Regions from separate parts of the Variovorax sp. 38R genome, predicted to be linked through region 3. Evidence: riboswitches for the same ligand, from Rfam matches in the RefSeq annotation. Region 3 holds a riboswitch; each other region holds the start of a gene.
The links. Region 3 has a riboswitch for glycine ahead of gcvT (glycine cleavage system aminomethyltransferase GcvT). Riboswitches for the same ligand answer to the same signal wherever they lie in the genome.

Region 1 (3,269 bases), 2.0 Mb from region 3:
AGACGTAGTCGGTGGAGTAATGCACCATGAGCGCGCCGATCTGCTGCGCGGCCTCGGCCACCACGCCGGGCGAGGTGGCGTTGAGCTTGCGCGCAAAGTCGGGCTCGCTCTCGGCCTTGTCGACGGCGGTGTGTGCGGCGGCATTGACGATGACGTCAGGGCGCACGGCCAGCACCGTCTCGGCCAGCTGCTCGGGACGGCTGAAGTCGGCGTGGAAGTCGGTGCTGTCGAAATCCAGCGCGACCAGTTCGCCGAGCGGCGCAAGGCTGCGCTGCAGCTCCCAGCCGACCTGTCCGCCCTTGCCAAGCAGCAGCAGCTTCATGCGGCGGCCTTCGCCGTCGTGGCGTCGTACTGCTTCTCGACCCACTCGCGGTACGCGCCGCTTTGCACGTTGCGCACCCACTCGCCGTTCGCGAGGTACCACTCGACGGTCTTGCGGATGCCGGTGCCGAAGGTCTCGGCGGGCTTCCAGCCAAGCTCGGCCTCGAGCTTGCGCGCATCGATGGCGTAGCGGCGGTCGTGGCCCGGGCGGTCCGTGACGTAGGTGATCTGTTCCTTGTACGGCTTGCCGTCGGCGCGCGGGCTCAGCTCGTCGAGCAGCGCACACACGGTGTTGACGATCTCGATGTTGGGCTTCTCGTTCCAGCCGCCGACGTTGTAGGTCTCGCCGAGCCGGCCGGCTTCGAGCACGCGGCGGATGGCGCTGCAGTGGTCCTTCACGTAGAGCCAGTCGCGCACCTGCATGCCGTCGCCGTACACGGGCAGGTTCTTGCCAGCCAGTGCATTGACGATCATCAGCGGGATCAGCTTCTCGGGGAAGTGGAACGGGCCGTAGTTGTTCGAGCAGTTGGTGGTGACCACCGGCAGGCCGTAGGTGTGGTGCCAGGCGCGCACGAGGTGGTCGCTGGCGGCCTTGCTGGCCGAGTACGGGCTGTTGGGCTCGTACTTGTTCTCTTCGGTGAAGGCCGGGTCGGTCTTGGAGAGCGAACCGTAGACCTCGTCGGTCGACACATGCAGGAAGCGGAAGGCCGCCTTCTGGTCGGCCGGCAGGGCGTTCCAGTAACCGCGCACCGACTCGAGCAGGCGGAAGGTGCCGAGCACGTTGGTCTGCACGAAGTCTTCCGGTCCGTGGATCGAGCGATCCACGTGCGATTCCGCGGCAAAGTTCACGACTGCGCGCGGTTTGTGTTCGGCCAGCAGGCGGTCGAGCAGCGCGCTGTCGCCGATGTCGCCTTGCACGAAGACGTGGTTCGCGTTGCCCTTGAGCGATGCGAGGGTCTCGAGGTTGCCTGCGTAGGTCAGCTTGTCGAGGTTCACGACGGGCTCGTCGCCCTGCGCGATCCAGTCGAGTACGAAATTGGCGCCAATGAAGCCTGCGCCGCCGGTAACCAGGATCATGGAGTCCCTCGCCTGTAGAAAAAAGTTTGCTTTACGGAAAATTAACAGTCAATTATCCCATCGGCGTGACCTGCGGATGTACAGGGCTTGGCCGGCTTGCGGGGCCCGCCTACAATCACAAACAATTGCAGGAGAGCGGGCCTCACGGAGGCCCTACCGAAGGCGCAAACTCCCATAAACGCTCAGGTCGGCCCGACGAAGTTCCAAGTGCAAACAAGGAACATCGGCAAGGGGTCAGTACTGCACTCATCGATACAGCCGTCTGGAGAGCCGCCACGCCATGTGGCGCACCGAAGGAGCAAACCCGCTGCGGGTGCAGCAGGGTGAATCTCTCAGGTACCGAGGACAGGGGGAGCGGCAACTTGGACATCGGTCGTCCGGTTGCTTGCTATTGGTTCAATAGCACTCCACGCCCGCCGTTCAAGCGCTGCAAACTCAAAGGTACTTGCAATGCGTGTGATCGTTCTTGGCGCCGGCCTGCTCGGCGTGACTTCGGCCTATTACCTCCAGCAACTCGGTCACGAGGTGACCGTGATCGATCGGCAGGCCACCCCGGCCGCCGAAACCAGCTTCGCCAACGGCGGCCAGATCTCGGTCAGCCATGCCGAACCGTGGGCCAATCCGAGCGCGCCGTTGAAGGTGCTGCAATGGCTCGGCAAGGAAGATGCGCCGCTGCTCTTCCGCATCCGCGCCGACATGCGCCAGTGGCTCTGGGGTCTGCAGTTTTTGCGCGAATGCACCCCCGCGCGCACCCGCCACAACATCGAACAGATCGTGCGTCTCGGTACATACAGCCGGGAAATGTTGCAGCAATTGCGTCGAGACACCGGCCTGAGCTATGACCAGCGCACGCAGGGCATCCTGCACTTCTATACGACGCAGAAAGAATTCGACGGCGCCCTCAAGCCTTCCGAGCAGATGCGCGCCCTGGGCTGCGAGCGCCTGGTCATCTCGGCCGACGAGGCCATCCGGATCGAACCCGCCCTCGCCCACATCCGCCCGCAACTCGCCGGCGCGACCTACACCGCCGAAGACGAGTCGGGCGACGCCAACCGTTTTGCGCGCGAGCTCGTGAAGCTGGCCGAAGCGGCCGGCGTGAGGTTCCTCATGAGCCACACCGTGACCGCGCTGCGCGAAGCCGGCGGCAGCATCGACCACATCGAGGCGACCGACAACGAAGGCCGCTTCCAGCGCATCCGCGGCGACGCCTTCGTGCTCGCGATGGGTTCGCTGAGCCCGCTGTACGCCGCGCCGCTGGGCATCCGCCTGCCGATTTACCCGGCCAAGGGCTACTCCGTGACGCTGCCCGTGAAGGACGCATCGAAGGCCCACCAGGTCTCGCTGACCGACGACGAATACAAGCTGGTGTTCTCGCGCTACACGTCCGAGTCGGGCGACCGCCTGCGCATCGCCGGCACGGCCGAACTCAACGGCTACGACCGCGACCTGAACCGCGTGCGCTGCGAAGCGATCGTGCGACGCGTCGAAGAACTCTTCCCCGGCGCCGGCGATACCGAGCGCGCGCAGTTCTGGACCGGCCTGCGCCCGGCCACGCCGAGCAACGTGCCGCTGATCGGCAAGACCAAGCTGCCGAACCTGTTCCTCAACACGGGCCACGGCACGCTCGGCTGGACGCACGCCTGCGGCTCGGGCAAGTCGATCGCGCGCATCGTGAGCGGGCTCGCGCCCGAGGTCGACTTCGCGTTCGCCGGCATGCCGGCGCCCGCGCCGCGCGCCGTGCAGCCCGCACTGGGCTGACACGACACGCACCCTCGGGTCACGCCTTGAACGTGACCCAGGGCTTGAGTCGCACGGCGCAGCGGATGAGCCCTGCGCTTTCCTGCGCGTCGATCACCGCGCCGATCGGCTTG
Region 2 (3,269 bases), 1.2 Mb from region 3:
ATGCGGGCGAAGGTCGATTCGGGCATCACGGCCTTGACGTCCTTCAGGCGGCCGTCGGCGCCCCACATCTTGCCGCCGTTGCGGATCATGGCGGGCATGGATGCATCGACGATCACGTCGTTGGGCGAGTGGAAGTTGGTGATGCCCTTGGCCGAGTCGACCATAGCCAGCTCGGGGCGGCCTTCGTGGCAGGCGTGCAGGTCGCGCTTGATCTCGTCTTGCGTGCTCTGGGGCAGCGTGGCGATCTTGTTGTACAGGTCGACCATGCCGTTGTTGACGTTGATGCCCAGCTCGTCGAACAGCTTGCCGTGTTTCTCGAAGGCTTCCTTGTAGAAGATCTTCACGCAGTGGCCGAACACGATGGGGTGCGAGACCTTCATCATGGTCGCCTTCACGTGCAGCGAGAACATGACGCCGGTCTTGTGCGCGTCTTCGATTTCCTTTTCATAGAAGGCCAGCAGGGCCTTCTTGCTCATGAACATGGAGTCGATGATCTCGCGGTCGAGCAGGGCGACCTTGGGCTTGAGCACGATGGTCTTGCCACTCTTGGTGATCAGCTCCATCTTGACGTTGCGCGCGCGGTCCAGGGTCATGGACTTTTCGCCGTGATAGAAGTCGCCGCCGTGCATGTGCGAGACGTGCGAGCGCGAGGCCTGGCTCCACTCGGCCATGCTGTGCGGGTTCTTGCGGGCGTATTCCTTCACGGCGCGGGGCGCGCGGCGGTCGGAGTTGCCTTCACGCAGCACGGGGTTCACGGCGCTGCCGGTGCACTTGTTGTAGCGCGTGCGGATGTCCTTGTCCTCGTCCGAGGTCGGGTTCTCCGGGTAGTCGGGAATCTTGTAGCCCTTGCCCTGCAGTTCCTTGATGGCCGACTTGAGCTGCGACACCGAGGCGCTGATGTTGGGCAGCTTGATGATGTTGGCGTCAGGCCGCAGCGTGAGCTTGCCCAGTTCGGCCAGGTTGTCGGGCACCTTCTGGTCGTCGCTCAGGAACTCGGGGAATTCGCCCAGGACGCGGGCGGCCACCGAGATGTCGCTCGTCGTCACGTTGATGCCGGCCGGCGCGGTGAAGGCGCGCACGATGGGCAGGAAGGCGTAGGTCGCCAGCAGCGGCGCCTCGTCGGTGAGGGTGTAGACGATGGTGGGTTGCTTCGTGCTCATGCGCTTGCTTCCGTAGGTTCTGGGTTGTCGAGAGGGCTGAAATTTCATTGGGCGAAATGGACTTTCGCCGGAGCCCCCCATTGTCGCCCGGTCGAGCCCGGGCGCGGTCGGAGAAACCCCGATGACCCCGCTGCCGCGGCCCATGCCACTCCGTGGCACGCAAACTGCTTTGAAGAAAGCATCCAGGAGAAATGCCTGGCTCGATGCGTCGAGCTGGTGCATTACCGAAGGCGATAGCCCATAACGCTCAGGTCCCAAGACTGGATTTTTCTAACGCTGGAGAGCGCTGACCGGCCCCCTTGCAGGGACCGAGGGCAGCCGCCGAAGGGGCAAGCCCTGCGCGATGTGCGTGCAGGGTGAATCTCTCAGGCAAAAGGACAGCAGGGGCACGCCGCGCGATGAGCGCGGTGTGTCCGTGTTCGCTCCGGAGCCTTTTCCATGACCTGTTTCCCGCACCGCCGCACGACGCCCGCGCCCCCGGCGTTGCCCGCGCGCGCGCCCCTCTTTTTTCAACCGGAGAACTGACCCATGCTGAAGACACGACAACTGAAAGCCCTGTTCGCAGGTGCCTTGCTGGCCGCGGCAGCGGCCTCCTCCTTCGCGCAGGACACCGGCAAGGTGCTGCGCCTCGTGCCGCAGTCCGACCTGAAGATCCTCGACCCGATCTGGACCACCGCCTTCGTCACGCGCAACCACGGCTACATGGTGTACGACACGCTCTTCGGCGTGGACGCCCAGGGCAAGGTGCTGCCGCAGATGGTCGACAAGTACACGACCAGCGCCGACGGCAAGACCTGGACCTTCACGCTGCGCAAGGGCCTGGCCTTCCATGACGGCAAACCCGTCACCCCGGAAGACGTGCTCGCATCGCTCAAGCGATGGGGCCAGCGCGACGGCCTGGGCCAGAAGATGTTCACCGCCCTGGACAAGACCGAGGCGGTCGATGCCAACAGCTTCAGGTTCGTCTTCAAGGAGCCCTTCGGCATGGTGCTCGACGCGCTGAGCAAGCCGTCGTCGAACCCGCCCTTCATCATGCCGGCGCGCGTGGCGGCCACACCGGCCGACAAGCAAATCGACGACGCCACCGGCTCCGGCCCCTACATCTTCAAGAAGGACGAATACCGCCCCGGCGAAAAGATCGTCTACCTGAAGAACACCAAATACGTGCCGCGCACCGAGGCGCCGTCGGGCACGGCCGGTGGCAAGAACGTGTACGTCGACCGCATGGAGTGGATCGTCCTGAAGGACGCGCAGACGCAGGCCAATGCGCTGGCCAACGGCGAGGTCGACATGATCGAGTGGGTGCCCTCCGAGCAGTACACCGCGCTCAAGAACAACCCCGCCATCACGCTCGACAGCCCCGTGTCGAAGGGCTCGTTCGCGCTGCACCTGAACCACCTGATCCCGCCCTTCGACAACCCGAAGATCGCGCAGGCGGCCTTCATGGCCATCAACCAGGAGGCGCTGATGCGCGCCCAGCTGGTGCACAAGGAGCTGTACAACGGCTGCGCATCGATCTACCCCTGCGGCTCGGCCTTCGCCTCCGACAAGACGGGCTACTTCACCGGCAAGCCGCAGTTCGAAAAAGCCAAGGCGCTGCTCAAGGAGGCAGGGTATGACGGCAAGCCCGTGGTGCTGATGTACCCGGCCGACTTCGCGGTGCTCAACAAGTTTCCGCCGGTGATGGCGCAGCTGCTCAAGCAGGCCGGCTTCAACGTCGACATGCAGTCGATGGACTGGCCCACGCTGGTCACGCGCCGCGCGAAGAAAGATCCGGTCGACAAGGGCGGCTGGAACCTCTTCATCACCGGCTGGGGCATTGCCGACAACATGAACCCGATGTTCTTCGCGCCGCTCACGGGCAATGGCGAGAAGGGCTGGTTCGGCTGGGCCACCGACGACAAGCTGGAGCAGCTCAAGTCCGACTTCCTTGCCAGCAGCGACGAACCCCAACGCAAGGAGCTGGCCACCGCCATCCAGCAGCGCGTGTACGACACCGGCATCTACGCACCCATCGGCGAGTACAAGCCGCTCACGGCCTACCGCAAGGGCGTGGTGAGCGGCGTGGTGCGCTCGCCGGTCGCCGTGTTCTGGAACCTGAAGAAGAAC
Region 3 (3,269 bases):
TTGAAGAACCAGCCGGAGGCCAGCGGGTCGCTGTTGGCCAGCGACGGGTCGGCGCGCAGCGCTTCGTTCACTTCGGTGATCTCGCCCGACACGGGCATGAACACATCGGCGGCGGCCTTGACCGACTCGACCACACCGGCGACTTCGCCCTGTGCGAAGGTCTTGCCGACTTCGGGCAGGTCGACGAACACCACGTCGCCCAGCGCGTCCTGCGCATGCACGGTGATGCCCACGGTGGCGGCGCCGCCTTCGGCCGCCACCCATTCGTGGTCCTTGGTGTATTTGATGCTCATGAAAAAACTCCTCGTGGAAAAAATGGAATCGGGGTGCAGAGCCTAGCCGGGTCTGCGGTGTTCAGTGGTGGTCAGCCGCGGTAGTAGCGCGTCGGCACGAAAGGCATCGTCGACACCTCCATCGGCACCGGCTTGCCGCGCACGATGGCCTGCACGCGCGTGCCGGGTTCGGCAAAGGCGGCGGCCACGTAGCCCATGGCCACGCAGCGGTCGGCCGTGGGACCGAGTAGGCCGCTGGTGACGGTGCCGATGTCATGGCCTTCGAGCGACTGCAGCAGCGTGCCGTCGCGCACCGGAATGCGTTCCAGCGCCACCAGGCCGACGCGCTTGCGCGTGAGCGTCTCGTGGTCGGTGTGGCCGGCCGCGCCCGAGGCGACGGCCGCCAGCTGGGCCAGCACCTTGGCTGCGCCCGGGAAGCCGCCTTCGCGCGCGCCGCCCGCGCGGCGCACCTTCTGGATCGCCCAGTTGAGCGAGGCTTCGACCGGGGTGGTGGTGGTGTCGATGTCGTTGCCGTACAGGCACAGGCCGGCTTCGAGCCGCAGCGAGTTGCGCGCGCCCAGGCCGACGGGTTTCACTTCGGGCTGCGCGAGCAGCAGGCGGGCGAGGGCGTCGGCGTCCTTGCCGGCCACCGAGATCTCGAAGCCGTCTTCGCCGGTGTAGCCGCTGCGGGTGACGAAAGCGGCAATGCCGCCGATCTGCACCGCGCCGCCGGTCATGAACACGAAACGTTCGATGCCGGGCGACAGCCGTGCCAGCGTGGCCGCGGCCTGCGGGCCCTGCAGCGCCAGCAGGGCGTGGTCGGGCAGGGGCTGCACTTCGCAGCGCGCGCCGATCTTGTCCTGGATGTGGGCGATGTCGGCCACCTTGCAGGCGCCGTTCACGATCACGAAGATCGAGCCGTGGCCTTCATTGAAGAACATCAGGTCGTCGAGGATGCCGCCTTCGTCGTTCAGCAGCAGGCCGTAGCGCTGCTTGCCGGCGGGCAGGTCGACCACGTCGACGGGCATCAGGGTTTCGAAGGCGGCGGCGGCGTCGGGGCCGACGAGACGCAGCTGGCCCATGTGCGAGATGTCGAACAGGCCGGCCGCATCGCGCGTGTGCTTGTGCTCGGCCATCAGGCCGGCGGGGTACTGGACCGGCATCGAATAGCCCGCAAAGGGCACCATGCGGGCGCCCAGCTCGACGTGGAGGTCGTACAGCGGTGTCTTGAGAAGTTGGGCGTCGGAGGAAGCGGAAGAAGCAGCCACGGGGCACTCCAAAGGGGCAGTCGAAATCCATGGCTGCAACGCCATGGGCCACCCCTGCTGTCCGCTTTACCTGAGAGATTCGCCCCACGATCGGGGTTTGCTCCTTCGGTGGGCCGCATGCAATGCCACGGCCTCTCTCCAGCAAGGAAACGCCGGTGGTTGCCGGCGTCTTGTCAGTCCTTTTGCCTGAGCGTTCGGGGAACCCCTGCGCCTTCGGCGGCCCCGTCGCGCGGGGCTCTCTCCTGACCCGGCGAGTGTAGTGGATCGCGGGGCCGGGGCTGGTGTCGAAGTGCTCGTGGGGGCCTCAGGTGTGGCAGCACCCCAGCGCCTGGGACGCTCTCAGTTGGGAGAGCGGCTTGGCGGAAGCGACCGCCACGGGAATGGCATCGGCCTCGCCATTCAGCACCAGGTGCTTGAACCGTTCCCAATCGAACAAGGTGCCCGGATCGGTGCGGCGATCCGGGTCCAGCTTGGCGTGCGAGACCACGTGGGCGAGGTTGGGGTACTTGGCCCAGCAGTGGCGAACGATGCGCGCCGTGATTTCGACTTGCCAGTCGGAGAAGGGGTCGAGTTTCTGCTTGTTCACGACCTCGATGCCCAGCGACCAGTGGTTGACGCGCTTGGCGCCGTCGTTCACATCGGGGTGCGAGGCCGCATTGCGCACGTGCCATGCCGCGAGCGCCTCCGGCACGCAGGCCCAGACGAGTTCACCGTGCTGGGGTTCGTCCTCATCGGGAACCAGCCAGTGGAACGAAGCCGCATCCGTCGGTTTTTTCATGACCGAGATGGCGCCGGAAGACGATCCGCCGGCCGTGGCATGGATGACCACCGTGGTGATGCCCATGATCGGATCGACCGACCGCTTCGTGGTGCACGTCGGCCAGTAGGGCTGGACGCCGGGGTACCAGGGCTCGTTGAGGGAGACTTCGCCCGGTCGTCTCGACTTGGGAAGCGTGAAGTGATAGCTCTGCGGATTTGGCATGCTGAACCTCCTTGTTTTGGGAGTTGGGTTCTAGCAAGCAGCCCCGGGGGCCCGCGTCCCCTGGTTGAGGGATGGCGACCCGTGGCCGCCAGGTTCAGTGCACGGTTTCGGCCAGCGGCAGCAGCTTGTCGATGCGCTCGCGCAGCGAGTCGGCGCGCTCGGGGCCGGCGGCTTTCTCGATCTCGGAGAGCATGAGCGCGGCGATGGTGAGCATGGCCTCGCGGTCGCGCGCCTCACGCAGGGCGTCGCGCATCTGGTTGGCGAAGCGCGGGTCGCGGCGCACGAACATGCGCTCGCAGATGTCGAACAGGAACATGCGCGTGGTGGCCAGCGAGCGCTTGCCGTCGAAGCTGTCGGCCGACGTGGCGACCTGGATCGGCTCGGCCGCCGGGACGGGCGTGGGGGCCGGCGCAGGTTGAGCGACGACCGGTCGCGCATCCTGCAGGTAGCCCCGCTGCATCAGCCCCTGGATCGCCTGCTCGGCCTCGACGCGGCTGGGGAACAGCGGACTGAAGTCGGTCAGCGAGCGCCGGCCGTCGGCCATGAGCAGCAGGGCGCGCTCACGTTGGCTGAGCGTGCGCTGCCCGGCCTGGAGTTCGTCGCGTGCCTTCTCGGTCTTGGTGGGAAACATGGCGGCCACAGCTTTCGGAGGTCGAAGGCTGCAGCATCGTTGCAAGTGGTGACACCTTCGTGAACCATTTGCCTACAGAGGGCATGCTGACGCGCGTCAGTTGCCCGCGCTGCTTT

Region 1: another riboswitch for glycine. It lies ahead of IG196_RS02170 (D-amino acid dehydrogenase); the one in region 3 lies ahead of gcvT (glycine cleavage system aminomethyltransferase GcvT).
Region 2: another riboswitch for glycine. It lies ahead of IG196_RS05790 (ABC transporter substrate-binding protein); the one in region 3 lies ahead of gcvT (glycine cleavage system aminomethyltransferase GcvT).

Annotation. Positions count from the first base shown of each region.
Region 1 is NZ_CP062121.1:498,991-502,259, reverse strand. Features, by position in the region: gene rfbD (dTDP-4-dehydrorhamnose reductase) at 1-322, opposite strand, end outside; gene rfbB (dTDP-glucose 4,6-dehydratase) at 319-1,398, opposite strand; glycine riboswitch at 1,517-1,606, shown strand; glycine riboswitch at 1,651-1,757, shown strand; gene IG196_RS02170 (D-amino acid dehydrogenase) at 1,849-3,156, shown strand; gene IG196_RS02165 (RtcB family protein) at 3,176-3,269, opposite strand, start outside.
Region 2 is NZ_CP062121.1:1,295,150-1,298,418, forward strand. Features, by position in the region: gene IG196_RS05785 (NADP-dependent isocitrate dehydrogenase) at 1-1,160, opposite strand, end outside; glycine riboswitch at 1,427-1,551, shown strand; gene IG196_RS05790 (ABC transporter substrate-binding protein) at 1,689-3,269, shown strand, end outside.
Region 3 is NZ_CP062121.1:2,530,764-2,534,032, forward strand. Features, by position in the region: gene gcvH (glycine cleavage system protein GcvH) at 1-293, opposite strand, end outside; gene gcvT (glycine cleavage system aminomethyltransferase GcvT) at 365-1,540, opposite strand; glycine riboswitch at 1,588-1,692, opposite strand; glycine riboswitch at 1,709-1,795, opposite strand; gene IG196_RS11470 (N-acetylmuramoyl-L-alanine amidase) at 1,845-2,318, opposite strand; gene IG196_RS11475 (hypothetical protein) at 2,617-3,153, opposite strand; gene IG196_RS11480 (hypothetical protein) at 3,250-3,269, opposite strand, start outside.